DNA from 2 places in the Thermoanaerobacter siderophilus SR4 genome. Region 2 is predicted to be linked to the other one. Evidence: riboswitches for the same ligand, from Rfam matches in the RefSeq annotation. Region 2 holds a riboswitch; the other holds the start of a gene.
The links. A riboswitch is a leader RNA that binds a small molecule or an ion and turns the genes downstream of it on or off. The one in region 2 is predicted to bind cyclic di-GMP.
Positions count from the first base shown of each region.

Region 1: another riboswitch for cyclic di-GMP. It lies ahead of THESIDRAFT1_RS09220 (sigma 54-interacting transcriptional regulator); the one in region 2 lies ahead of gspE (type II secretion system ATPase GspE).

Region 1 is NZ_CM001486.1:1,870,773-1,885,583, forward strand. Features, by position in the region: gene THESIDRAFT1_RS09170 (ABC transporter substrate-binding protein) at 16-1,278, shown strand; gene THESIDRAFT1_RS09175 (carbohydrate ABC transporter permease) at 1,354-2,253, shown strand; gene THESIDRAFT1_RS09180 (carbohydrate ABC transporter permease) at 2,267-3,076, shown strand; gene pgmB (beta-phosphoglucomutase) at 3,098-3,745, shown strand; gene THESIDRAFT1_RS09190 (LacI family DNA-binding transcriptional regulator) at 3,867-4,880, shown strand; gene THESIDRAFT1_RS09195 (carbohydrate ABC transporter permease) at 4,976-5,830, shown strand; gene THESIDRAFT1_RS09200 (carbohydrate ABC transporter permease) at 5,833-6,663, shown strand; gene THESIDRAFT1_RS09205 (sugar ABC transporter substrate-binding protein) at 6,735-7,979, shown strand; gene THESIDRAFT1_RS09210 (glycoside hydrolase family 65 protein) at 8,058-10,400, shown strand; gene THESIDRAFT1_RS09215 (S8 family serine peptidase) at 10,440-12,170, opposite strand; cyclic di-GMP riboswitch class I at 12,527-12,614, shown strand; gene THESIDRAFT1_RS09220 (sigma 54-interacting transcriptional regulator) at 12,677-13,969, shown strand; gene THESIDRAFT1_RS09225 (cell wall hydrolase) at 14,138-14,746, shown strand.
Region 2 is NZ_CM001486.1:2,338,404-2,353,214, forward strand. Features, by position in the region: gene THESIDRAFT1_RS11575 (TIM barrel protein) at 1-105, opposite strand, end outside; gene THESIDRAFT1_RS11580 (shikimate kinase) at 102-617, opposite strand; gene THESIDRAFT1_RS11585 (type IV pilus inner membrane component PilO) at 631-1,386, opposite strand; gene THESIDRAFT1_RS11590 (PilN domain-containing protein) at 1,387-1,920, opposite strand; gene pilM (type IV pilus assembly protein PilM) at 1,922-2,881, opposite strand; gene THESIDRAFT1_RS11600 (late competence development ComFB family protein) at 2,892-3,152, opposite strand; gene THESIDRAFT1_RS11605 (pilus assembly PilX N-terminal domain-containing protein) at 3,172-3,831, opposite strand; gene THESIDRAFT1_RS11610 (PilW family protein) at 3,821-4,303, opposite strand; gene THESIDRAFT1_RS11615 (type IV pilus modification PilV family protein) at 4,294-4,974, opposite strand; gene THESIDRAFT1_RS11620 (prepilin-type N-terminal cleavage/methylation domain-containing protein) at 4,985-5,434, opposite strand; gene THESIDRAFT1_RS11625 (prepilin peptidase) at 5,439-6,197, opposite strand; gene THESIDRAFT1_RS11630 (competence type IV pilus major pilin ComGC) at 6,248-6,574, opposite strand; gene THESIDRAFT1_RS11635 (type II secretion system F family protein) at 6,599-7,810, opposite strand; gene THESIDRAFT1_RS11640 (type IV pilus twitching motility protein PilT) at 7,821-8,870, opposite strand; gene gspE (type II secretion system ATPase GspE) at 8,876-10,552, opposite strand; cyclic di-GMP riboswitch class II at 10,579-10,661, opposite strand; gene aroE (shikimate dehydrogenase) at 10,665-11,519, opposite strand; gene THESIDRAFT1_RS11655 (YqeG family HAD IIIA-type phosphatase) at 11,509-12,009, opposite strand; gene sigK (RNA polymerase sporulation sigma factor SigK) at 12,072-12,767, opposite strand; gene THESIDRAFT1_RS11665 (peptidoglycan D,D-transpeptidase FtsI family protein) at 12,836-14,443, opposite strand; gene THESIDRAFT1_RS11670 (peptidase U32 family protein) at 14,496-14,811, opposite strand, start outside.

The DNA.
Region 1 (14,811 bases), 470 kb from region 2:
AAGGGGAAAGTGGTAATGAGTAAAAAACTTTTAAGCATCTTTGTTTTGACGATCTTTGTATTAGCTACTGTTTTAGCTGGTTGTTCATCCAGTAAAAATAATACCTCCAGTGCCAATGAGACAAATACACAAAAACAAGAGACGGTGAAACCAGTTACTATAAAATTAGGTATGTGGTCTTCATCTCCAGCAGAAAAGAAGATAGTGGATGACCAAATAGCTAAGTTTAAAGAAAAATATCCAAATATAGATGTGCAAATTGAGACAATTGTGGGAGATTACATGCAAAAATTACAAACAGAACTGGCGTCAAATACAGCACCAGACATATTCTATCTTGACAGCATGCCTGCACCACAGCTTATGTCTTCAGGAGTTTTAGAGCCATTAGATGATTATATTAAGAAATACAATGTGGATGTAAATGATTTCGAACCTGCTTTGCTTTCCGCTTTTCAGTGGGAAGGAAAAACTTATGGTTTGCCAAAGGATTTCAATACTCTAGCTTTGTTTTACAACAAAGACATGTTTAAAGCGGCTGGAATAAATGAGTCTCCAAAAACATGGGAGGAATTAAGAGATGTAGCTAAAAAGTTGACAAAAGACGGTGTCAAAGGTTTGGTTTTATCAGCAGACCTTGCAAGATTTGATGCTTTTATAAATCAAAATGGCGGTTCAGTATATCAAGATGGAAAAGTTACTTTAAATCTGCCAGAGAATGCACAAGCTCTTGATTTTTATGTAGGCCTCATTACAAAAGACAAAGTTGCTGACACACCACAAAACATGGGAGAAGGCTGGAATGGAGATGCTTTTGCTGCTAAAAAAGCTGCAATGGCAATAGAAGGTGGCTGGATGATACCATTCCTCAAAGAAAAAGCTCCTGATTTAAACTATGGTATAGCAGAGCTTCCAGCAGGAAAGCAAAAATCTACAATGGCTTTCACTGTTGCATATGTGATGAATAAAAACAGCCAACATAAAGATGAAGCATTTAAGCTTATTGAATTTTTAACCGGTAAAGAAGGACAGCAATTTGTAGTAGATTCAGGTCTTGCACTTCCATCGAGAAAGTCTATGCAAGAAGGATTTAAGGAGAAATATCCTGAAAGAGCTGCCTTTGTAGATGGTGCTTCCTATGCAGTACCATGGCAGTTTGGCTTGTATGGCACAAAGGTAGTAGATGCGGCTAATAAAGCCTGTGAAGCATTAATAATGAAGCAAATAAGTAGTGCTCAACAAGCTCTTGACAATGCACAAAAGGAAGTTGGACAATAATTTAAACAAGCAGCACCTTACTAAAATAAGGTGCTGCAATTATGATTTTTTAAGGTTGAAGGGAAGGATGTATTTATGGAAGCTAAAATGACTATGAAAAAGAGGTATTTATACGAAGCTTTGTCAGGGTATGCTTTTGTGTTACCTTTTATTGCTTCAATATCTATTTTTTTGATAGGACCATTAATTTATGCTTTTATTATAAGTTTTAAAGAATTTTCTTTTTTAAATCCTGAAGCAAGCCGATGGGTTGGATTTGCAAATTATATAAAGTTATTTAGCGACCCGACATTTAAAAGGGCTCTTTTAAATACAACACTTTATTCTTTAGGAGTAGTGCCAACACAGCTAATTATTGCCTTAATACTAGCATTAATTGTAAATTCGAATATTAAAGGTAAAACATTTTTTAGAGTTGCCTATTATATACCAACTGTTACATCCACAGTTGCAGTTTCTGTAATATTTTTATATCTATTTAAAGCAGATGGTTTAGTTAATGCTTTGTTAGCTAAATTTGGCATACAAGGACCTGCTTGGTTTAATGATGTAAGGTTTGCGCTTCCTTCTATCATGATGATGGCGATATGGTCTTCTGTAGGTAATTACATGGTGATTTTTCTTGCTGGATTACAGGATATACCATCAGAATTGTACGAGGCGGCGGAAGTAGATGGAGCTAATAAATTTCAAAGGTTTTTCAAAATTACCCTTCCAATGTTGAGGCCAATAGTGTTTTTTAATCTAGTAATGTCATTAATTGGTACTTTTCAGGTTTTTGACCAAGCCTATGTAGTATCGCAAGGGACTGGTGGGCCTCTTGATGCTACAATGACAGTCGTGCTGGATATATATAGGACAGGCTTTAGAGATTTTAACATGGGTTACGCTTCAGCTATGGCTTTTGCATTATTTGTAATAATCTTGATATTGACTCTTATACAGCGAAAGCTTTTCAAAGAAGAAACCTATTAGGAGGTGGCAATAGATGAAAAAGGTGTTGCGGCTTTTATTTTATATCGTTGTAGTAGGATATGCAGTAATTACACTTGGTCCTTTTATATGGTCTATAATAACATCTCTAAAACCCACCAGTGAATTAAATACTTTTGCTGTAAATACAAAACATTTAACTTTAGATAACTATAAAATGATAATTACAAAATTTTCTTTTTTAAGGTGGTTTATAAATAGTGCTATAGTTGCAGCTATAGTGACGTTTGGCAATATACTGTTTAATTCTATGGCAGGGTATGCACTTGCAAGAATAAATTTTCCTGGAAGAAATTTATTGTTTATGGTTGTGCTTGCTCTCATGATGGTACCAGGACAGGTAGTGATGGTGCCAACTTATATCCTTCTCAGCAAATTAGGCTGGGTGAACACTTACATGGGCCTTACAATTCCATTTTTGACTAGTAATTTTGGAATATTTTTAATGAGGCAATTTTTCTTATCTCTTCCCAAAGAGTTAGAAGAAGCAGCTACAATTGACGGTTTGTCACGATTTGGGATTTTCTTTAAAATAGTTTTGCCTTTGTCTAAACCTGCTCTTGCAACTCAATTCATTTTTATGTTTACTGGCAATTGGAATAGTTTCTTGTGGCCTAGCCTCTTGACGTCTAGTGATGATATGTATACACTGCCGGTAGGACTTAATTCCTTTTACGGCCAATACTATCAATTTTGGAATCAGGTAATGGCAGGAGCTATACTTTTGACGTTACCTACTATATTGATATTCTTAATATTCCAGAGATATTTTGTAAAAGGAATATCTACAACGGGATTAAAATAAACGTTACGAAGGAGGAATAAAATGGCAAGATATCGTGGAGTAATTTTTGATTTAGATGGTGTTATTACAGATACTGCAAGGTATCACTATTTAGCATGGAAAAAACTTGCTGATGAGTTAGGGATATATTTTGATGAAGTTATCAACGAGAGGTTAAAAGGTGTAAGCCGCCTACAATCTTTAGAGATAATTTTAGAGAAAAGTGATAAAAAATATTCTCAAGAAGAAAAAGAATATTATGCAAATAAAAAGAATGAGTACTATAAAGAGATGATAAAGAGAATTACACCTGAGGATTTATTGCCTGGAGTGGAGAGATTCATTGAAGAGCTTAAAAAACGAGGTATTAAAATAGCAATTGCATCTGTCAGCAAAAATGCTTTTACTGTTGTTGAAAATTTAAAAATAAGAGATCAGTTTGACTATATAGTGGATGCAAATGAAATTAAGCATGGAAAACCTGACCCTGAGATATTTTTAAATGCAGCGAAGCATCTTGGGATTCCTCCGGAGAAGTGCATTGGAATAGAAGATTCGGCTGCGGGAATTACTGCAATAAAAAAAGCAGGAATGTTTGCAGTAGGAGTGGGCAATCCTGAAACAGTAAAAGAAGCAGACTTAATTTTAAAGGATTTAAGTGAAGCAGATAAAATATTAGAATTGCTGTAGTGTGGAAATATTCCCCTGTGTTTTGGGGAATATTTTTTATAAAAAACTCTTGCATTTTTAAAAGAATCGTAATATAATGTAACTGTAAGCGGTTACAGTAAATTAAGAAAAGGGTGTCAAAATGGCGACAATAGACGATGTGGCAAAATTAGCAGGTGTTTCTATTGCAACTGTTTCGAGAGTTTTTAATAATAGCCCTTTAGTAAGTGAAAAAGCAAGGCAAAAAGTTTTAAAAGCTGCAGAAGAGTTGGGATATAAACCCAGTATGCCAGCCAGAAGCCTGGCGATGAAGAAAACAAACACTATAGGGCTAATTGTGCCTGATATATCAAACCCTTACTATGCAGAAGTAGTAAGAGGTATTGAAGATGTCTGCAATATTTATAAATACAATATTACTTTGTGCAATGCAGACAATAAAAGAGAAAAAGAATTTCAATATATAGAAATGCTAAAAAATCGGTGGGTTGATGGAATAATATTTCACTGTGACTATTTTTCTGAAGAGCATTATGAAGTCTTTAAAAATGACAATATAAAGGTGGTACTTGCAGGAAGAACAACAAAGTTTGATGTGCCTTATGTAGGGATTGATAATTTTAAAGCGGCTTATGATGCAGTGAATTATTTGATATCATTAGGCCACAAGAGGATTGGAATTATTCATGGCCCTCTTGATGACATGAAAGAGACAATAGATAGCGTAGACAGGCTAAAAGGGTATAAGCAAGCTCTTATTGATAATGGCTTACCAATTTATGATAAATTTATTAAAGAAGCAAATTTTAAGTATAAAGGCGGATATAATGCGGCGATGGAAATGCTAAAAGGCGAAATGAGACCTACTGCTATTTTTGCGATAAGTGATATTATGGCAATGGGAGCAATAAATGCGGTGTTTGACAGCGGGCTTTCCTGTCCTGAAGATGTATCAGTAATGGGTTTTGATAATATTGACTTGTCAGAAGCAACAAGGCCTTCTCTCACTACTGTATCACAGCCTATGTATGAAATAGGGGCTGTTGCAGCTAGAATGCTTATAAAAATGTTAAATGGGGAAGAAATTGATGATTATCAAATAATTTTAAAACACAAAATTGTAGTAAGAAATTCTTGTAAATTTCCAAAAGAATAATCTTTGTTTTATTTTTTAAATTGTAAGCGCTTACAGTTTTAACATGAAAAGCGAAGCGCAGTGAAGATTTTAAGCTTACGAAAGGAGAATATGGCATGTCTTATGTAAACTTCGTAAAGAAATACAAACTTGAAATTGCCATGGTTTTACCATTACTATTATATATTTTAGGTTTTACTGTATACCCTATCATTCAAACTATTACTTTAAGCTTTCAGGATCAGTATACTAAAGCATTCACATTGGCAAATTATAAAGAGATTATAGGTAAAACAGAATTTAAAAATGCTTTTTTCAATACCATAGCTCTTACATTTATAAGCCTCACTTTGGAAATGACTGCAGGCCTCGTCATTGCGCTTATTTTAAAAAGGAATTTTAAAGGGAAAGGGCTTTTGAGGTCTTTGATGTTGGTTCCTATGGGAGTTCCTACACTTGTATCAGGTGTCGCTATGACATATATTTTCGGATTAAATGGTTATTTTAATGAACTTTTAGAAAAATTACACTTAATTAAGCTTCCTGTAGATTGGGCGAGTGGTGGTTTTAAGACATTGCTTATGGTTTCTGTAGCTGATATATGGAAAGTTACCCCACTGGTCATACTATTGCTTTTGGCTGGTCTTGAAAGTATACCAGATGAAGTTTATGAAGCTTCCAATATTGACGGGGCAACTGCGTGGCAAACTTTTAAATATGTGACATTGCCACTTTTAAAGCCCTCTATAACGATGGCCTTGATATTAAGAGCGATAGATGCTTTTAGAATATTTGAACTTGTACTTGTTCTTGCAGGCCGTGCTACTCCTGTTATTTCTACCTTTGCGTATGATGAGTATAATAATTATGCAAATGCCTATACATCTGCGGCAGCATCTACAATATTGCTCCTAATAATAGCAGTATTTATAGTAAGCTACTTAAAAATAGCTGGTACTAAGGAGGAATAATGATGAGGAAAATAGATATTAGTGAAAAAATTTCAAATACAGCGTATATTCCAATAGCTATAATAGCGGCAATATTGATGATTATACCAGTATATATACTTTTTATAACTTCTTTTGCAGTGCCAAGTGATATATTAAAACCTCATCCAGACTTTTTCATCACTCGCTTTACTTTGGACCATTGGAAAGACGTATTTCTTTCAGGAAATATATGGCCTCCTTTTAAGAAAAGTTTTGTAGTGGCAACAATGACTACTATCATCGCAATTATAATAGCTGCTCCAGCGGCTTATGTTATAGCGAGGATGCCATCGAAAATAAAATACGCAGTAGTATTATCACTGTTTTTTACAAGGATGTTTCCTGATGTAGGTATTGCTCTTCCGATAGCAGTTGAGTTTATAAAATTAAATTTAATGGACACTTATTTAGGATTAGTTATGGCACACCTTATTGTAAATTTACCTTTTGCAGCATGGATATTGGTTGGAACTTTTGAGACAATACCAAAGGACTTAGAAGAAGCTGCATTGGTTGATGGAACAAGTAAATTGACGGCATTGATGAGGATTATAATGCCAATTGCACTTCCTGGCATAGCTGTTACTGCTATATTTGTGTGGCTGAATTCCTGGAATGAATTTACTTATGCTCTTTACTTGACTATTTCAGACAGGACTTTGCCTCTTCAAACTTACTATTATGTTCAAAGAGGAGGAATTTTTGATTCTGCCACATATGCGGCAATACTCACAATCCCTGTAATGCTTGTGACATTCTTCTTACAAAAGTACATGAAGAGTGGTTATCTTGCAGGGGCTGTTAAAGGTTAGCATATACGTATCCGAATTTTTCGGATACTGTATATATAAAAAATTAAATTTTAAGGAGGTTTTCTGAAGTTATGAGGAAGTTTTATGCTAAGGTAATAGCAGTATTAGTGATTCTCTCCCTTTTGGGTACCCTTATCGCAGGATGCGGGAGTAAAAATGTGTCAGATGCTAGGAAAAAAGTCTTGAAAGTTTCAATGGGACTTGGAGAAGCAGAATGGAAAGTGATGAAGGAAGATATTTTCCCACCATTTGAGCAAAAGTATGGTGTAAAAATTGAGCCTCTTCAAATTGAAGCAGGAGACCTTATTAAAAAGTTAGATGCTATGCACAAAGCAAATGCGATGGATATAGATATTATAACTCAAGATAACATGCAACTTGCTCCGCTTGTGGCAAAAGGGCTTGTGGAAGATTTGTCTCAGTATAGAGACATGATACCAAAGGAAGTAATACCAAGTCTTGTGCCAGTAGGAGAGTTTGATGGAAAGTTGTACTTTATGCCGTATAGACCAAATGTAGAAATAGCTTTCTACAACGAAGATAAATTCAACGAATACGGTTTAAAACTTCCTACAAATTGGGATGAGCTTTTGCAGGTTGCAAAGACTTTTAAAGAAAAAGAGGGCATAGGCAGAGTTATAATTAAAGAAAATTTAGGGCCTGACAGCACAGTTCAAATGTTTGACCTTATAAGGTCTGCTGGTGGTGACCCAACAGTATTGAATGATGAAGGTTCAATAAAAGCATTTACATTCTTGAAAGAATTACAGCCATACCTCTCTCCTGACTCAAAGAAAGCTGACTGGAATACACCTGTAGAATATCTCGCAAAAGATAGTGTATATTTGGTTGAAAATTGGCCTTACACTGCAAACGTTCTTGTAGAGCAGTATGGTAAAAAGAACATTTTGGCATATCACGGTTGGGCAGGTCCGGTTAAAGAGTCCCACGTTTTGGGAGGAGAAGTTATAGGAATACCAACTGGTGCACCTAATAAAGAGATGGCTATAAAGTTTATGGAATACCTTATGAGTAAAGAAGTTCAAGAGAAACTTGTCACTAAATTAGGATGGCCATCAATGAGAAGCGATGCTTATGGTAAGGTTGCAGATTGGCAGAAACCATATTTTGAAGCTATAAATGAGGCATTAAAACATGCAGAACCAAGGCCAAACCTTGTATACTGGGCTGATGTGGACAAAGCTATAAATGGAGCATTGAGAGAAATAATATTTGAAGGCAAAGATATCAAGACAACTCTTGATAAATATCACAACATGATAGAAGAAGCTAAGAAAGCTGCAGAAAGCAAGTAAATGTTTTAAATTGTTTTTAGTCGGAAACGACTTTGTTTCCGACTAAAATTTTGAATAAAGTAAGAGTGGAGGATGGATATGGCCAACAAAACGAAGAAACCAATTTACCCTTTTGAAGATTGGGTTATAAGAGAGACGCAGTTTAGTATAGACACTAACTACAGAAATGAAACTATTTTTGCTTTAGCAAATGGATATATTGGAATGAGAGGAACTTTTGAAGAAGGATATTCAGGGCCTAAAAATACCTCTTTTAATGGGACGTATATCAATGGATTTTATGAAATACACGATATAGTTTACCCTGAAGGGGGATATGGTTTTGCAAAAATAGGGCAGACGATGTTAAATGTGGCTGATAGTAAAATAATAAAATTATATGTAGATGGGGAAAAGTTTGATTTGTTACAAGGGAAAATCCTCTTTTATGAGAGAGTACTTGACATGAAGAAAGGTTTTGTAGAAAGAAAAGTAAAATGGGAATCCCCTACAGGAAAAATTTTAGAGGTAAAAATAAAGAGAATTGTATCATTAAATAGACAACATTTAGCGGCGATTTCTTTTACTGTGGAACCTGTAAATTTTACCGGAAAAATTAGATTTGTTTCCGCTATTGACGGAAATGTTTCAAATATAAATGATAGTGAAGATGTAAGAGTAGGGTCAAATTTAAAAGGAAAGGTTTTAAAGACTATAGATAAAAGTGTAGAGGGTTTAAAAGGGTGGATTGTTCAAAAGACGCAAAAGAGTAATTTCTCCTATGTTTGCGCGATAGACAATGTATTAGTGGGAGATAGTAAATATGAAGTCTCAAATAGTTTAGAAGAAGATGGAGTAAAAGTAATTGTAGATCTAGAGGCTGAAAAAGGCACCTCATACACATTGAATAAATTTATTTCCTATTACACTTCAAAGGATTTTGATGAAAATAAATTAGTTGTTCTTGCTTTAGAAGAAATAGAAAAAGCCAAAAATGACGGCTTTGAAACGATAGAAAAAGAGCAGGAAGAATTTTTGAATTCTTTTTGGAAAGATGCTGATGTAATCATAGAAGGAGATAAAGCTCTGCAGCAAGGCATACGCTTTAATGAATTTCATCTACTTCAATCTGTCGGAAGAGATGGAAAGACAAATATTGCAGCAAAAGGGCTGACTGGAGAAGGTTATGAAGGCCATTATTTTTGGGATTCTGATATCTATATAATGCCTTTCTTTCTTTATACAAAGCCTGAAATTGCAAAAGCTTTGGTAATGTACAGGTATAATCTTTTGGATGCAGCAAGATCCAGGGCAAAGGAATTAGGTCACAAAGGAGCTTTGTATCCTTGGAGAACGATAGATGGTCCTGAATGTTCTGCTTACTTTCCAGCTGGTACGGCACAGTATCACATAAATGCTGATATAGTTTATGCTTTGAAAAGATATGTAGAAGCGACGAATGACGTGGATTTTCTTTATGACTATGGCTGTGAAATAGTGTTTGAGACAGCAAGGTTTTGGGAAGATTTAGGGGCGTATATTCCTCTTAAAGACAATAAATTTTGCATAAACTGTGTAACTGGTCCAGATGAGTACACTGCATTGGTTGATAATAACGCCTATACTAATTACATGGCAAAGATGAATTTGGAATACGCTTATGATATTGCAAATAAAATGAAAAAAGAAGTGCCTGAGAAATACCAAAAAATTGCTTCTAAGTTAAATCTAAAAGATCAAGAAATTAATGCGTGGAAAAAAGCTGCTGACAATATGTACCTTCCTTATTCAAAAGAACTTGATATTATACCACAGGATGACAGCTTTTTGTATAAAGAAAGGATAACAGTGGATGAAATACCACAAGATCAATTTCCACTTTTGTTGCACTGGCATTACCTAAATATTTACAGATATCAAATATGTAAACAGCCTGATGTGTTGCTTTTGATGTTTTTACAGAGAGAAAAATTTACTAAAGATGAACTTAAAAAGAATTACGATTATTATGAACCTATTACCACTCACGACTCCTCCTTGTCGCCAGCTATATTTAGCATACTAGCCAATGAAATAGGATATACTGACAAAGCTTATAAATACTTTATGATGACTGCAAGAATGGATTTGGACGACTACAATGACAATGTTAAGGACGGAATTCATGCTGCTTCTATGGCGGGAACATGGAGCGCAGTTGTGAATGGCTTTGGTGGAATGAGGGTTTATACAAATGAACTGCATTTTGAACCGAGATTGCCAAAAGAATGGAATTTGCTCTCTTTTAATGTGAGATACAAAGGTAGAAAAATAAATGTCAAATTAACCAAAGAAAATGTTGTGTTTGTACTATTAGAAGGAGAGCCTATAGAAATCTACTACTTTGACGAAAAAATTTTACTTGAAAAAGGAGAAAATAAAGTAGAAAGTCGCAAAAATTAAAGAAGTATGGAGCCAATCGGCACCATACTTCTTTAATTTTTATATATCGTTATTTGAAAGGGTGAGTGAACCGCCGCCCGTACTTAAATCAAAGTAATAATTTCCACTGCCTCTATATGAATATACTTTGATATAATAGGTTCCCGTTTGTGTCGGAATATATGTTATTGTTTCCTGCCTTTGTGTTCCAGTTGAACTTTTAACAAGAGTACCGGTGGGGTCATAGAGGTATATATCGAAATCAGGGTTATAGTTTGCCCAATCAGGTATTATGAAAGTTATTGCAATAGGATATGATGTGTCTGTCACGTTAAATGTCCAAATGTCACTGTAACGAGACCCAGGGAGTGAATCTTTAGCATAATAGTGGTTTGGCACAGATATATTAGTTCCTGTGAAATTTCCAGCTGTTTTAATTGCTTCATATGCATCCAATCTTCCTACACCATAGTCAATGTTTTTGCTTGGAGGCCCCCAACTTTTTGCAGTAGTCATTATTATATTTTTTACATCAAGTGGTGCAAGGCTTATATTTGCATTGAGCATAAGGGCTACTGTACCTGCTACAAAAGGTGTTGCCATGCTTGTGCCACTGTATGTCACATAACCATTTATAGAGTTTGCTTTTGCGGCAGTTATATTGTATCCGGGTGCTGCAATGTCAGGTTTTATCCTTCCGTCAGCTGTGGGACCACGGCTGGAGAAGCTTGCAAGGTTGAATCCAAGTTCTCCTACATCCGCCATTGCTGCAACGGTTATGGCTTTTTCTGCTGCACCAGGTGATCCTATGGTGTACCTTGCAGGGCCTGAATTTCCAGCTGCAACTACTACTACAATTCCGCTATTTACGGCGCTGTTTACTGCTAATGAGGTAGAGTCAGTTCCATCAGAACTTGTAGAAGTTCCAAGGCTTAAATTTATGACTTTAATTCCATATACGTCTTTGTTTTGAACAGCCCAGTCAATCCCTGCAGTTACAGTGCTCATACTTCCGCTTCCATTTGAATCGAGTACTTTTATTCCTACCAAAGCTGCACCAGGAGCAACACCTGTATAAAGGCTGTTCCCTGTCCCAGTGCCTGCCGCAATGCTTGCTACATGAGTTCCATGTCCATTATCATCGTAAGGGGTAGTTTTACCGTTTACAAAATCTTGCCATCCTATTATTTTGCCACCAGCAAGGTCAACATGGGATCCATCAATACCTGTATCAATAACTGCTATTACTATATCATTCTTGGAGTAAGAGGAAGGATTACCATCTTTGTCTCCAGTTACGCCAAAGTCACTTCTCGCTTTTGTAACGCCAAACCATTTTGTTGCAGTGTCTAATGTCGCATATACAGGCTCGTCATACTCAATTTGCTTTACTATATCTAATTTTGACAAAGCGTTTATTTGTCCTTTAGTTAAAGTAGCAGCAACTCCTGGAATAATTTTGTATTTATGCTTTATATTAAACTTTCCAATGGATTTAGAAATATTTAATAGTTCGTTATCATCTATGTTTTTGTTGAAGGTTATTATGACAGGGAATTCCGCACTGTCAAGCTTATCAGGAAGCTTTGCTTCCAAGTTATCAAAGATTTTGTTTTTGTTAGAATCTTGCATTAAAACTTTTTGAATTTGAGGCGAGTAATTTTTTGTTGGAGAGTCGCCAGATAAGTTTGTTAAGTTGGGCTGAGCTTGGACTAATACTCCACTTAGCGACATTAAAGCTACAATTAACACAAAAGCCAGTAAAGCTTTTAATGTTTGTCGGCTCTTCATTTTTTCTTACCTCCTTAAAAATTTAATATTTTTTAAAATTTAAGTCAGCCCTTCTAGTCGCTAAGTGAAACTGTTTCTTTCTTCTATTCATCATCTCCTTTCTGTAAGATTTATTTTCTATAATAAAACTCAAGCAATTTTTATGCCAATTTACTGTATATAGACAAAATTAATAAAAGTTTTTAATGTGTATAATTTTTTATACACATTTTTGATACACAAAAGAATGCATAAAACACATACATTTAGAAATTAGTATAAATTTAACGAATTATGTAGAAAAAATCTTTTTTAAAAATAGAAGGAAAATTCATATTTATGTCGAAATAGTAATATAGGAAAATTAGATAAATTTTTGTTGAAAAAGGCAAACTCGTCGAAAGGCGGGGACGCAAAGCTACGGGTCTAATGCAACAGTTTTGCTATGATAGCCGGGCTACCAACATTTATATATAACCTCCTGCCTTTTGGTAGGAGGTTTATTAATTAAGGAAGTGGTGTTTTATATGACTAATAAGGAAAAAATTTATAATATTATTGTAGAAAAAAGTAAAGAATTTGATATTCAAAAATTTTTGATAAGTAGAAAAGGTGGAATCACTACAGAAGAAGTAGCACAATTGCTAAAAATGGCTCGACCAAATGTGTCTTTTATTTTAAATCATCTTGTAAGAGAAGGGAAAATAGTTAAAATTATTTCAAAACCTGTGTATTATATTGAAAAAAATAGATTGGCTTATTTTTTAGGGAATAAGGTTAAGGAAGAAATGCTTCTAAAAGACTTAATTGATTTTTTAAACTTAAGGAAAGAAAAAGAATGTGCTTTTGAAAATATAATAGGACATGATGGCAGCCTCAAAGGACAAATAGAACAGGCCAAAGCAGCTGTATTATATCCTCCTTATGGGCTCCACACTCTTATCATAGGACCGCCTGGCTCTGGTAAATCTTTTTTCGCAGAGATGATGTACAAATTCAGTCTTCAAAATGGTAGGGTAGGACCTCTTGAAGTATTAAACTGTGCGGATTACTATAACAATCCTCAACTTCTTATGTCTCATTTGTTTGGACATGTTAAAGGAGCCTATACTGGAGCTGATGTAGATAAGATAGGTTTAGTCGAAAAAGCCGATAAAGGGATATTATTCCTTGACGAGGTTCACAGATTACCTCCAGAAGGCCAAGAAATGTTATTTTATCTTATTGACAAAGGAGTATATCGGAGATTAGGAGATACTGTTGAAAGAACGGCTAACTTAATGATTGTAGCAGCTACTACAGAAAAACCTGATTCTTTTCTTTTAAAAACTTTTATGAGACGAATACCAGTTATCATCCAACTGCCATCTTTTGAGGGAAGGCCTCTAAACGAGAAAATTGAGATAATTGTTTACCTTTTTAAAGAAGAAGCCAAACGGCTAAACTTAAATATTATTGTACATCCAGAGTTAATTTCTTTACTTTTGTCTTTGCAGTATGAGGGAAATATTGGAGAATTAAAATCTATCATTCAATTGCTTTGTTCTAAAGCTTTTTTAATGAATTACGAAACGAAGAGAAATTTTTTAAAAATTGATCTTACTCTGTTGCCCTCCGTTTATTTTAATGTAGGGAAAAGTAAAACGATAAATTTTGATAAATTTTTAATCATTTCCTCTGAAATTGAAAGGGAAATAGACAAATATGATTTTTATGAGTTTATTGCTATGAAGTATAATGAGTTAAAAGAAAAAGGAATAGTAGAAATATTTGAAATTATGTTGGGTGATAATTTTGGGAAAAATGGGAATCATCCATAGATTAGTATATCTAAGAATATATCACTATAATATATCATTCTGGAGATATTTTTAATTAACGGAGAATTATCGGGAAATACAAAGGATGACAATATTGATGCGAGAGTTTATAATTGTAATCGAATTAACTCCTGCTATTGCGCAACAATAGAAAGGAGGAAACTCATGATGAAGAATAAAATTTTGAAAATTGCTGTAGTATATTTAATGATATTTATAATGCTATTTGGAGGAATTACTTCGGCGTACGCTTACGACAAAATCCACGTTGTTTCAAAAGGTGAATCATTGTATTTAATAGCGAAATGGTATGGTAGTGATGTAAATAACATAAAACAGGCAAATGGGAATTGGAGCGATTTGATATATCCTGGTGAAAAATTAGTGGTGCCAGTAGATGAAAATAGTGCTTATTACAATTATCTTGTTGACAGATATTTAATCGCAAAAATGATTTATGCTGAAGCTCGTGGAGAAAGCTTTGAGGGTCAGGTCGCTGTAGGTGCGGTGATTTTGAATAGAGTAAAAAGCGGTATTTTCCCAAATACTGTAGCAGGAGTTATATATCAGCCAGATGCTTTTGAGTCTGTAACGAATGGTGAATTTTTCAATCATGAACCTGACCTTACAGCTTTTAAAGCAGCAGATGCAGCTTTAGCCGGATGGGACCCAACAGGAGGAGCCCTATACTTCTTCAATCCAGCTACTTCAACTTCTTGGTGGATATGGACAAGGACAATTACAAATGTGATAGGACACCACTGGTTTGCAATATAGGAAGGCAGAAGCCTTCCTATATTGCATATATTTTACATTATAAAATTTTACTTTTGTAAAAGAAT
Region 2 (14,811 bases):
CATGTTATAAAGCCATTCAGGCATCTCTAGAGAAGACTTATGCCCTTCTTTGTAAAAACTGTCGGAATTCCCAGAAGGTCCAAATTTTATCGTCAATCCCCTCATCCTTTCTTAAGTCTAATGTAAGCCTTTATAACTTCCTCTGCTACTTCATCTATTGTCATATCGGATACATCAATAGTGTAGTCAGCAAACCTATAAAAAGGCTCTCTTTCTCTTAGAAGCTGTCTTATTTTTTCTTCTGGATTATCCACCATAAGAAGAGGCCTGTCTTTATTCTTTCCTATATTCCTCAATATAATTTCTGGCCTCGCTGTAAAGCAAATTACAACTCCATTTTTTCTTAATTGTACAATATTTGAAGGATTTAATACAACACCCCCTCCTGTAGCAATCACAAAATTTTTTAATCGAGCTGCTTTTATAACCGCTGCTTTTTCCAATCTCCTAAAATAGTCTTCTCCATATTTTTCAAAAATATCTGAAACAGTCATATTTGCCATTTTTTCAATCATTTTATCAGTATCTATAAAACCGAAGGACATAGTGGTAGCTACTTTTTTGCCAACAGTAGTTTTCCCGGTAGCCATAAAACCCGTTAAAACGATGTTTTTCATGAATATTTCCTCCCTAAGGCAATGAAGGTATTTTCTCTTTTAAAACTTTTTCTATAGTATCAGTTATTACCTTATTCACATCTATGTTTTGAGGAGATTGAGAAGCAGAAGGCTGTTCTACATTATTTGATTGTTCACTTCTGGTATCATCATACAGAGACTTGAAAGGGTCACTTTTACCTTTTAAAAAATCTGTCGGTATTGAAGTACCACTACTGTCTTTCATTGAATAAATAAAGATCTGTAGAGTCAAAAGAAGGTTGTGCTGATTTTGGTCTTTTTCAATAGAGAAACTTTGAATGTTACAAAGTCTCTTAGAATTTTGTATTTCATTTAGAAAAGCTATAATCTCATCGTAATTACCTGAAACAGTAATATTTACGGGTATTGTCACAAAATCTTCTTTTTTCACATTACTAGTTTCTTTTTGACTTTGATCTTGGTTTTCAAAAGTTAAGCTTTTTGTCTTTACACCTGTATCATTGACCATTTGTTGTAAATTAAAAAGAAAAATTTCTATATCCCTTTCTTCTGGTAAAATCATGCTTAATTCCTTTAGTTGAGTTTGTTGCTTGTCTAAACCTTCTCTTAAATTTTTATTGTTTAAAGCAGTTACTTGTTCTAAAATTTGTCTTTTATTTTTTAATTCAATAGATAAATTTCGTATTTCTAAAATTTTGGGAGTTAAATAATATTGATAATAAAGTGCAAAAAATCCGAGTATGACAGCAAAGTAAATTAATACTCTTTCTCTTCTTGTAAGCTTCATCTATGATACCACCTTGATTTTTACTTGTAAAACATATTTTAGAAGGCCTTTATCTGTCAAATCCACCGATATCACTTTCACATCTTCTACATAACTTATACTTCTTAGGTTAAGCATAAAAGCTGCTATATCAGATTCTGAAAGTGCTTGTCCATCTATTTCCAAAATATTTTTCTCATATTTCAAAGAATCAATAGATACTTTTTCAGGTATATTTGAGGCTAAATTTTGCAATATACCTACTGCATCCACTTTTTGCTTTTTCAATTTTTCTATTAAGCTTTTCTTCTTTTCTATATAAGCGGATAAATCTTTTACATTTTGCTGCAACTGAGAAATGTCTTTAAATTTACCTAATTCATTATCTGCGTATTTTAAGTCTTGATACAATTTATTGATATATACCAGTGGAAAAGCTATTAAGGCAAAAATAACGGTGGTTAAAACAAACACAAAAAAAAGACGGGATATTTGTTTTTTTCTTCGCATTTTTTGTTCCTTTAGTTCAGCTGGTATGAGGTTTATATCCTTCAACCTATTCCCCCCTTAAAAGGCATCCATAAACAGGTAAAAAGTATAAATAATCTTCTGTTTCTATCACAAAAGTAGGTATCCTAAAATAATCTTCCACGTATTCTCTCAATCCTAAAAGTTTAGAAGTACCACCTAACATGATAATTTTTTGTATATTTTTATGATATGTGGCATAATAAAAATCAAATATTCTGCTTAGCTGTTGAAACACTTCCGAAAAGGATAAAAGTATAGTATCTTCTATATCCTTATAGTTTTCTTCTCCAATAAATTTTTTTGCCCTTTTATATTCTTCTGCTGCTTGAAAATCTATATTAAAGGCATTCGCAATTATTTGTGTAATTTTATTTCCACCAAACTCTATGCTCCTACTAAAAATGTAATTTCCGTTATCAATCACCGTCACATTGGTAACAACTGCCCCTATATCTACAACTGACACTATTCCTTCAGCTAAATTCACCTTTTTACAAGCTTTATAAATTGAATTGCTATAAATATCAATGGCTTCTAATTTTAATTTTAACATCTCTGCTAATTTAACATATTTTTCTATTATATCCTTAGGAGAAGAGGCAATCAGTACTCTAATCATTTTATCTTTCTCCGCAATATTAGGTAAATATCTATAATCTATTACATAATTTTCATAATCAGGGATGTATTGCTCAATCTCATAGTATAAGGCCTTTTCGACTTCCTCTTCTTTCATTAGTGGCAATTCTAAATCCCTTATTATATTATTTGAGCTGGAAATAGTAAAACACACTTGTTTTTCTTTGATATTGTTCCTTTTCAAAGTCTCATTAATTACATCTGCCAATGAATTTATATCAATAATTTTACCATTAGTTATCACATTAGAAGGCGTATTTATCATTAACCTTTTACCAAAGAATTTATTCTTTTTTTCTCCAACTAATAATTTTGTATTAAAATTCCCTATTTCAATTCCAAGCATTTTTTACCTCCTAATGGCGCTTATTGTTATTCACTTTAATAGCAGCCATTGTTATAGCTTTTATTATGTCTACCTCAAATTGCCTGGCTAACTCATTTGTCTTTACATATAGTTCTCCTTCTTCTGATACAACATATTTTGGAGGTAAATTGTTAAGTGCTAAAGCTTTTATGTCCATTCTACACCTGTCGCATTTACAAACGTCTAAATCTTTCAAAACCTTATCCATCATTTGGTCAACAGCGTCTTCCATGTAATTTTTAAGATGCATAAAAACCCTCTCCTTATTTTTATTGTGTTTGTGGAATTGAATCAATTATCCACTTATCTACTATAGGTGGAGACTGTGATGCATTACCACTAAGAATCACCTTATAATTCGCACTCTTATCAGAACCCATCTTCGTAATATTTACATTAATATTAAATGTAATCTCCGCATAACCGTAACGTACGATTTTGTTCATCCTACCTTCCGTCCATGCACGTACTTTATAGTTTAAAACTTGAGTTCCTTCATTTTCAAAAGCTTTAATTGAAGGAGGAACCATTTCTATACTGTCAATTTTATACTCTTGTCCTGAATCACCCAGTGAAATCCACTCCCCTACTGGGATGTCAAGTCCAAATGACTCCTTTAATAAATTTTTGGCATCTTGTTTATACTGAATTTTAGTTGTATTTTTATTTTCAACTACATTTATCCAAAATTCACCTTTCCCTTTTCCTTTACCTTTTCCTTGATAAGCATCTAACAAAGCTATGTTAAATTCATTTTTTACTCGTTCAAGGCCAGCTTCTGCTGCATAAGTAGCTGAGATAGAGTTTGCATAAGCATGAGAAATTTTGTAATTGGTAACAGTTACTTCTAAAATTGCTACAGCTAAAACTGTGAGAATCAAAATTACCATTAAAGTAAAAATTAAAGCAGAACCTCTCTCATTGAACATTTATACCACTCTTTCTTAAAAAAACGTCTGTAGAAAGAGAAAATCTGTTTGAGCCGTTATCATCACTTTGTCCAATTATTTCAATATTTATCATGTTGCCATTTTTTTGAATTATATTAAATCCGTAAATCTTTACAGCTAATTCGTGACCTACATTGTCATTAATATACAAAGCATGTTTTTTGTTGTCTAGCTTTATTGTAATCTCATCACGATTATTCACATCTTTCATCAATAAGCCATGGCCATTATCAATAATAATGACTTCAGAAGGGCCTTTTTCTAATAAAGATATGATATAATTCATAGCAAACCTGACATTTTGCTCTACATCTACACTGTTTTCAGTGCTTATGAAGGATTTAAAGCCCGAATAATATAAAGAAGAGTAAACTCCTATTACCACTCCGAGTATTGCCAATGTTACGATAAGTTCGATGAGGGTAAATCCTTCTTCTTTTCTCACCACCATTTTAACCACCATGGAACCTTAACGCCAGTAATTTCTGAAGCTTTTGTCCCTATTGCTTTTAAACTAGTAACTCCCTGTTTTATCATGTTAACAATAGTGTCTGCTATAGTGAAAATTTTTGTTTTGGTAACCTCATTCCAACCCAATGTGATTACCACAAAAACTAAAAATAAAGCAGTCCATGTAGCAATTATCACTATTGTTATCAGGTCCACTACATGCTTTATTGCATCATTACTACTGCTACCGCCTCCACTTGGGTCTTCCTCAGAAGGTATTTCTACAGGAACATAAGAAGTAATTTCCGTTGCAGGCGCCATAACATAAAGGGTATACATAGGAGTGTTTGAACCAATTTTTCCTACTTTTATTTGATACTGAGAAACTTCCGCTGTAGAGGTTTGCTGTTCTACATAGGCTATAAAGCCTTCTTTTTCAAAGTCAGTTACTACTTTGGCAAGGTCTGCCTTGTCTTTTACAATTCCCGCCTTTATGTTTTCTGCAATTGTCTGTGCAATTGTAGCTTCTTTTGTCTTTATCTTAGAGTTAGCAGAAGTTATAGCAGATTGACTAAAAATGCCCAAAAGAGGTATTGCCACTATTGCAAATATAGCTATTGAGACAAGTACCTCTATTAAAGTCATGCCTTTATTATCCTTTAAAATCTTCATAAAATCACTCCTAATAATTCCCCTTTATCATAATACGCCCTGTAGCAGGAAGCACAGTTATATAAATTTCTTTTTTGTTATTTTTTAAAGTTATTGTACAACCTCCAGTAGATGGAACCCCCATCTGATTAAACCTTATTTCTTTTTGTATATTTTTCTCTATTATAATTCCTTTAGGCAAATCCTTTGTCTTAATATTTTTATCGTCCTCATATCTATTTATGTAATAACCAGTCTTATCGGGTTTGATTTCAAAATATAAATTTTCTCTTTCGAAAATACTTTTGTGCTGAATATATCTTAAATCCTTCACAACTTCATGAGCTATAAGAGTAAGTCTTACATTTGACCTTGTCGCATCAAAAAAGTCAGTCGAAGGAATAACTATAAGAACTATAACTGTAAAAATTGCCAAAACCGTTACAAGCTCTATTAAAGTTAATCCTTCCTCTCTTTTCATAAGCTTAACCTCTTATGAATTTTATATAATAGTTAAGAATCTCATACCCATACAAAATTGAAATAAACCATGCAATGGAAATGTGGGGTGCAAAAGGAATGTAATCTTTTCTCCCTTTAATTTTCAAAGCTACTAATATAGCTCCTCCCAATGCTCCAATGATTACAGAAAGGAAAAGCACTAAAATTGTAAGCTTCCATCCTATAAAAAATCCAATTAACGCCATAAGTTTTATGTCTCCTCCTCCCATCTCTCCTCCTGAAATTAAAGAGATGAGAAGGAGAATTCCTCCACCTAAGACTAAACCCAACACATAATCCAAAAATCCATAATTGTACATTAACAATCGAAAGATTATAGCACCTACAAATCCTGCAATAATTATTTTATTTGGCACTATTTTGTGTTCCATATCAATAAAACTTATTGAAATCAATATAGAAGCTAAAAACATGTAAGAAAAAGCTTTAAAATCTAAACCAAATTTATAGTAAATTATCAAAAACACAATTCCAGTCAATACTTCAACAACAGGATACCTTGCTGAAATCTTTTCTCCACAATACCTACATCTTCCTTTAAGTAGAATATAACTCAATATAGGTATTAAATCAATAGTTTTTAATTCATGTCCACATTTAGGGCAATGAGAAGGAGGATAGACTATTGACTCTTTTCTTGGCACTCTGTGTATGACCACATTTAAAAAACTTCCTATAATTGTGCCGAATAAAAATATCAGTATGTAAAGTAGTATCTCCATAATGACCTCCTAAAAAAATATTAAGGAGGGCACAAAAATGTGCCCTGAAGTTATGGTAAAGTAACTTCGCCAGTAGAAGAATTGTAGTTAAAATCTTTTCCATCCTGAGTTTTTGGTACTTTGTCAATATAGTTAGGAACAAGGTCATTTAATGATGTTGGGTATGTTTGGTCATGCTCAACATAATACCTCTCTATTGCATTTTGTAAAATTTTTAAATTTGCCTCATCAGCATTAGTCTTAGCATTTGACAATGAAGTTGTCACTCTTGGCACTGCAATGGCTGCCAGTATCCCTAAAATTGCAATGACAACAATCAATTCAATTAGTGTAAAACCTCTCTCATCCTTGTTTAATGCTTTTACAAACCATTCCATCCTTTTTCACCCCCTTTCCCAATATCACTGGCCTATGAAATTGTATAATTGGAACAGCGGCATGACAATTGAAATAACTATAAATCCTACCACTGTCGCCAGCATAACAATTATTAATGGCTCTAGAAGAGTTGTCATTTGTGACACGGCTGTATCCACTTCTCCGTCATAAAAATCCGCAGTTTTATTTAATATGCTGTCCAATGAACCTGAACTTTCACCAATACTTATCATCTGAATTACCATTAGCGGGAAAATGCCAATTCTTTTTAAAGGTTCTGAAAGGGGTAAGCCTTTTTTTATATCCTCTTGAGCTTTCCCAAGACCTTCTGCTACTACTGTATTACCCACAACTTTTTCTACTACTTCCATTGCCTTCATAAGCGGTACACCAGCACTTATCAATGTTCCTAAAGTCCTTGTAAACCTGGAAATTAAAATCTTTTTGTTTAGAGGGCCAAAGATTGGCATGTTTAAAAGCATTCTGTCATAAATGCGCCTTCCTTCAGGTGTCTTCAAAAAACTCGAAATCGAATAAGAAATCAGGAAAATTACTCCTGTGTAAAAGTACCAATATTGAGATATAGAACTGCTTATAGCAATAAGTATTCGAGTGGGAAGAGGCAACTGAACTCCAGCATTTTTAAACATACCTACAAAAATAGGTAAAACATTTGTCAAAAGAAAAATAACAACTAATACAGCTACAACAGATACAATAAGAGGATAAGTCAAAGCAGACTTTACTTTTTGATTTAATTCATTTTCCTTCTCATAGTGGTCCGCCATTTCATTCATTACTTTATCAAGAGTTCCACTCACTTCCCCTACTTCCACCATGTTATAAAGAAGCATAGGAAAAACATCTCCGTATTTTTTCATTGCATCAGACAAAGTCCTTCCCTTTTGAACTTCCTCATAAACTTCGCTTATAGCTCTTTTTAGCCTTTTATTCTCCACTTGCTCCTTAATAGTGGCCAAAGCCGTCACGATGGGTATACCTGCATTTATTAAAGTAGCAAATTGTCTACAAAAAACAGCAATATCTTTTATCTTTACCTTTTTAAAAGAGCCAAAATCTAATATGTCCTGTTTTACAACTTCTTCTTTGATGTCAATTATATAATAATTTTTTTGCTTTAAAACATCAATGCACTGAGCCTTTGAATCAACTTCCAAAGTCCCTGTAACGAGATTTCCTCCCATATCCCTTGCCCTATATGCATACAACGGCATATAATCACCTCTATATCATGCGAGAAAAATTCTCTTGGTCCACACAATAGGTCAATGCATCCTCCAAAGAAATAACTCCTCTTTTTAACAGATGTAAAATAGACATATCCATTGTCATCATTCCAAACTTGCTACCTGTTTGAACTGCCGACTGTATCTGGAAAGTCTTCCCTTCTCTTATGAGATTTCTTATAGCAGGAGTAGCAATCATCACTTCTGTCGCAACTACTCTGCCGGTGTTGTCCTTTTTAGGTATAAGCTGTTGAGAAATAATTCCCTCTAAAACATTTGAAAGCTGAATTTTTATCTGCTGCTGCTGATGGGGAGGAAAAACATCAATAATCCTATCGATCGTCTTAACGGCTCCTATTGTGTGAAGAGTGGACAAAACAAGATGGCCTGTCTCAGCAGCAGTTATAGCAATTTGGATGGTTTCTAAATCCCTCATCTCTCCCACTAATATAACATCCGGGTCCTCCCTTAAAGCAGCCCTTAAAGCTGAAGCGTAAGATGCCGCATCATGCCCAATCTCTCTTTGATTTACTATGCTTTTGTTGTGTTTATGTAAATATTCTATAGGGTCTTCCAATGTGAGAATATGACAAGTCCTTTTAGAGTTTATCCAATCCACCATCGCAGCCAGTGTAGTAGATTTACCACTGCCAGTAGGTCCTGTTACCAATATAAGCCCTCTTGCCTTTAAAGCTAAGTCTTTAAGCATTGGAGGAAGTCCCAATTCCTCTATTGTAGGTATTCTCAAAGCTACAGACCTTATTGCAAGGCTATAACTTCCCCTTTGTTTGTATACATTTATTCTAAACCTTCCTACTCCTGTAACTGAATAGGACAAATCAATATCTCCATTTTGTTCTAACTTTTTCAATTGCTCACTTGTCAATAAATCCTTAACTATTTCTTCAGTCTGCCCAGGGGTAAAAGGCTCCCCTTCTAATTTTTCTAAATAGCCATTAATTCTAAGAACTGGAGGTACTCCAACCGTTATATGCAAGTCTGAAGCTTTTCTTTCAACTACTAATTTTAAAAGTTCCTTTGTATCCATATCCCTCATTCCTCGTAAGTTAGTCTTATCATTTCATCAATTGTAGTTTTTCCTTGTAATACAAGTCTTTTAGCACTTTCTCGTAAAGTTTTCATGCCATTTTTTACAGCCTGAGCTCCAATAACATCAGAGGAAACCTTAGCATTTATAAGCTCTCTAATATCAGAAGTAACAGTCATTATCTCATATATAGGAATTCTTCCCCTATAGCCTGTTTTATTACAAACAGGGCACCCTCTCCCCTTGTATAAAGTAATGTCTTCATTTTCTGAAATTCCCAATAGCTCTTTTTCACCTTTGGAAGCTTTATAAGAAATTCTACAGTTATCACATATTTTTCTCGCCAATCTCTGAGCAATAACCCCTACTACAGAAGAAGATACAAGATAAGGCTCTATACCCATATCTATAAGCCTAGTCACCGCTCCCGCCGCATCATTTGTATGCAAAGTGGAAAGGACTAAGTGCCCTGTTATGGCAGAACGAATAGCTATCTCAGCAGTTTCAGTATCTCTAATTTCTCCAATCATAATTATATCAGGGTCTTGCCTCAAAATTGACCTAAGAGCAGTCGCAAAGGTAAGGCCTGCCTTTTCATTAACTTGTACCTGGTTTATTCCCTCAAGGGAATACTCAACAGGGTCCTCAACAGTTATTATATTAACATTGGGTTTGTTAAGCTCTCTCAGCATTGCATAAAGAGTGGTGGTTTTCCCACTACCTGTAGGACCAGTCAAAAGCACAATGCCATTAGGCCTTTTGATAAGTTTATCAAAGAGCACCAGATCCTCTTCTTCAAAACCTAATTGCTCCTTTGTCATTATAAAATTTTCCTTGTCTAAAAGCCTCAATACCAATTTCTCTCCAAAAACAGTGGGCAACGAAGAAACTCTTATGTCAATATTTTTACCACCTGTAGTAAAATCAAATCTGCCATCTTGAGGAAGTCTTCTTTCAGCGATGTTCATATTAGCCATAATTTTTACTCTTGTCACAACAGGGGCATGGGTACTTTTTATAGTCCTCATAGCTTCTGTTAATTGTCCATCTATCCTAAATCGAATTCTAAGGTCTTTTTCAGTAGGTTCAATGTGAATATCTGAAGCCCTATTTTTTATTGCCTGCTCAATTATAGAATTTACAAAGCGTACAGCAGGCGCGTTTTGTACTTCTTCAAGAATCTCATCTGGCAGCTCTTCTTGACTTTCACTTTGAAACTCCTTTTTAAAATCCTGTACTGCTTTTTCTGCCTGTTCTCTTCCGTAAATTCTATCTATGGCTTTTAAGATACTTCCTTCAGAAGCAATTAAAGGCTTTACATTTTGTTTCGTAATGATTCTCACATCATCTAGTGCAAAAATATTCAGAGGGTCTGCCATTGCTACCAATATACCATCTTCATCTTTTTTTATAGGAATAATAGTATGTCTTTTAGCAACAGCTTCGGGAATTAATTTTGCCACATCTGGGTCAATATAGTATTTTTGCAAATCTACATGTGGAATACCTAATTGAAATTCTAAAGCCTCTAGTATTTGGCTTTCTGTAACATACCCCAATTTAATGAGAACTTTTCCTAACTTTTCTCCTGTTTTGCTCTGAACTTCTATTGCGTGCTTTAGTTGTTCTTCTGTTATAAGCCCTACCTCAACTAAAAGCTCTCCTAGCTTTTTTTTGGCCATAAAATATACCTCCAAAAATAATAAAGCCGACATAAGCCGGTTGCACCACTGTATCCGTGAGGCATAAAGTGCCCACATATAGCCTCACTTCATCTACTCTTTATAAAATATTCTACAAATTATGCGTAATTCCTTCTTTTAAATACATGTATACCAAATTTTTGTCGAAAAATTCCCCTGTCCACAACTTGAAAGAATAATTAGCTTGATTAAGTAGCATAAAAAGTCCATTAGAATACTTTATTCCATTCTTTTTCGCATGTTTTAAAAAAGTAGTTTCAAAAGGGTTGTAAATAAGGTCATATACAAATTTAGCTTTTGAAACCACTCTTTCGCTAACAGGTGAATCTTCCACATTTGGATACATTCCCATGCTTGTAGTATTAACAAGCATGTCTATTTCTGGTATTTCTTCTACTTCATTTATACTACAGTAATCGCACTGAATCTTAAATTCCCTTTTAATATATTCTGACAAATCTTTTGCTCTTTCAACACTTCTATTGGCAATTATTATCGAATCTATCCCTTTTAGAGCAAGAGCAACACAAACTGCCTTAGAAGCCCCACCAGCTCCTAAAACAACAGCTTTCCTCCCTTCAATTTTTTCTCCTACTTCTGTTAATGAGTCTATAAAGCCATAGACATCCGTATTATATCCTTTTAATATTCCTCCTTCATTGACTACAGTATTGACTGCGCCAATTTTTAATGCTTCTTCTGAGACCACATCTAGGTATTTAATTATTTTCTCTTTATGTGGCACAGTCACATTAAATCCTTTTATTCCTAAAGCTTTGGCTCCTTTTACTGCATCTTCAAGTTTTTCTGGCAAAACGTCAAAAGCAGTGTAGACACAATTTAAATCTAAAGAATTAAAAGCATAGTTATGTATTAAAGGTGATAAACTATGTTCTACAGGATGGCCTATAAGACCATACAGTTTAGTATTTGCATTAATTTTCATATTCCTCAATCCTTTTAAGTACATGTCTTTCCGCCCTTCTCATAAGCTTAGTCCATCCTAATTCCTCTTTCGATAAAGGCTTTACTAAAATAGTATATAAGCCTGCTCTTTTTCCCCCAAAAATATCAGTAAATATTTGGTCTCCTATCAAAGCAGTCTCATTAGGCTTAGCATCTAAAATCTTTAAAGCCTTTTTAAAAGCTCCTTTTCTCGGTTTAATAGCCCAAGCTATTCCAGGTACACCAACTTTTTCTTTAAATTCATTCACTCGCCTTTTAGTGTTATTTGAAATAAGGCAAATTTTAAATCCTTCTTCTTTCATTTTTTCCAACCATTCGATAGTTTGTTTATCAGGAAATTTTGATTTTTGAGGTACCAATGTGTTGTCAATATCTAAGACAAGACTAGTAATTCCTTTTTCTTTTAAAAAATCCAAATCAATTTGATAAATATTTTCCACTATCATATCAGGAATCAACTTTTCATACATATGTTCACCTCATTTTGTTAAAATTATATAATAAAAAAAATAAACTGTCAATACAAACAGTTTTACATGGAAAGCTCTTTAAAAAGCTTATTTAAAGCCTTCTTTTCAATCCTTGAGACATAGGAACGAGATATACCAAGCATCTTTGCTATTTCTCTTTGAGTCCTCACTTTCCCATTGTACAGACCATACCTCATTTCTATAATTAACCGTTCTCTATTTTTTAAAACGCTGTTCATTTTACTGTACAACTTTTTAATTTGAAGTTTTTTCTCCACTTGCTCTGATATTTCATCTTCCTCTGTGCCAAGTACATCCATCAAAGATATCTCATTGCCTTCTTTATCTACTCCAATAGGATCCTGTAAAAAAACCTCCCCTTTCATCTTTTTTTCTGCTCTTATAGACATAAGTATCTCATTTTCTATACATCTTGCTGCGTATGTGGCAAGATGAGTACCTTTTGAAGAATCAAAAGTAGAAATTGCTTTTATAAGCCCTATTGTTCCAATAGATATCAAGTCGTCTATATCTTTACCAGTTCCACTGTATTTTTTTACTACATGGGCTACCAATCTCAAGTTCCTCTCTATTAAAATATTCCTCGCTTCCTCATCACCGTTTCTATAAGCTTCTAAATATTTTTTTTCCTCTTCTGGAGTAAGTGGATTGGGAAAAGAGTTGGTGTTTGTCAAGTAACCAAGATTTAAGATTTCCTTTACAATTGATGCCAAAATTGCAACAACAACTTCCCACATTGCCGCCACCCCTTTTTTCAACATTACACATCTATTATATGTGTTTTATTTAAAATGGTGCACGTACATCAATATTTCATTATTTCCTCCGCTATTTCTTTAAAAAGAGGGGCAGCTTTAGTTCCTCCAGTATCTCCATTTTTTACAAAAATCGAAATTGCATATTTAGGCTTATCAAAAGGAACAAAACCTGTAAACCAAGCATGATATATATTTAGCTCCTTGCTAACTTCAGCAGAACCTGTTTTACCAGCACTGCCATAGGTAGTCTCAGCCCTTTTTCCTGTTCCTTCTTGGTCAATAACCACTTCTCTCATCATTCCTTTTAAAATTTTGGCTGTTTTTTCGCTTATCACCCTGTAAGACTTTTTCTGAGACAATTTTTCAATTTCTTTCCCTTCTTCATCAACTATTGCAGTCACTAAACGTGGAACATTCCTAACACCGTTATTAGCTATTGTCGCTGCGATATCAGCTGCTTGAAGAGGCGTCATCAGCACATCTCCTTGCCCTATTGACAAATTCCCAATACCTGCTCCATAAGTATCAGACAATTTAGGCAATCTCCCTATTTGCTCAGGTATTGGCAGACCATCATCACTTTCTATTCCAAATTTTCTCGCCATCTCCAAAATATTTTTGGCCCCTGTTATTTGCCCAATCTTTATAAAAGTAGTATTGCAGGAAACTGCAAAACCTTTTACCATGTTTATTACTCCATGACTTTCTCCTTTGTAATCGTGAAATACTATTCCATTTATATCATAACTACCACTGCAATAAAAAGTATCCTGTAAATTCACTTTATTATATTCTAACGCTGCAGCAGCTATTACAATTTTAAAAATAGAGCCAGGTGGATACATTGAGACAGCTTTGTTTATAAATTCTTCGTTAGAGCTATTTAAATAAGCTTGAATATTATTTTGGTCAAAATTAGGCCTACTTGCCATTGCAAGTATATCACCTGTTTTTATATCTAATACCACTGCTGCTCCATCTACCATATTCTTGTCAAGAGCATCTTCTACTGCCTTTTGTATGTGATAATCAAGAGTAGTTTTTACCCCCAAAACTTCTTTTCCAGAAGTTTTTAACCTTACTCCTAACCCTTTTATATAATCAGTATTATTCCCATCAGTAAACACTGCAATGCTATCTTCCCTTTTGCTATTTAAAATTTCATTAAAAGTATCTTCTAAACCCATCTTTTTCTCTCCTACATACCCTATTACATGTCTTGCTAAAGAATTTTGCGAATACCTTTGAGGCAAAGCTAACTTAAAAATGCCTATAGGTAATTTGTTGTTTGAGTTAAATTTAACTTCATATTCCACATAATCTTTTGCACTTTTTAAGGATTTTAACACATCCTCACAGTTTACTGCGGCAATTTCACTTATAACCTTAGCGGCTTTTTCTTTGTCAGTTAACATTTTAGGTATCGCAAATATATATTCTTTATATTCTCTATCAGTAAAAGGAATCATATTCCTGTCGTATATTTCTCCTCTTCTCTCCAAAATTTTAAAGCTTCTAATTTTTTGTTCCACTGCTTTTTGAGAATAAAAATCTCCTTTGATTACCTGAATGTAAAAAAGCCTAAAAATCAATGTTAACGTTAAAATTGACAAAACTACCCTCAAAAAAACAATCCTATAATTTCTATTTTCCATAAAACTTTGCTCCTTTCAGGAAAAAGTATTCCCAAAAGGAGCAAGTTTTAACCTAATTTTTAATTTCTCGACGCAGTATAAAAAATTCTTCTACAGGATACTTTACAGGAATTTTCACTATCATTTGAGGATGGGGAGCTACTTCAATCTCATTTCCTTCTTCATCCCACATTTTTTCAATTTGCTGCTCAAACTCTACTTTAGGACCCATAATCTCAATTTTATCTCCCACAAACATCCTATTTCTTTGCTCTACAACAGCAATTCCTGTATTTGGGTCATAATCTTTAACAATTCCTACAAAATCATGAGTCCGTATATATTTTGAAGACTCATAATTTTGAGCATCAGGACCTGGTTTGCCAAAA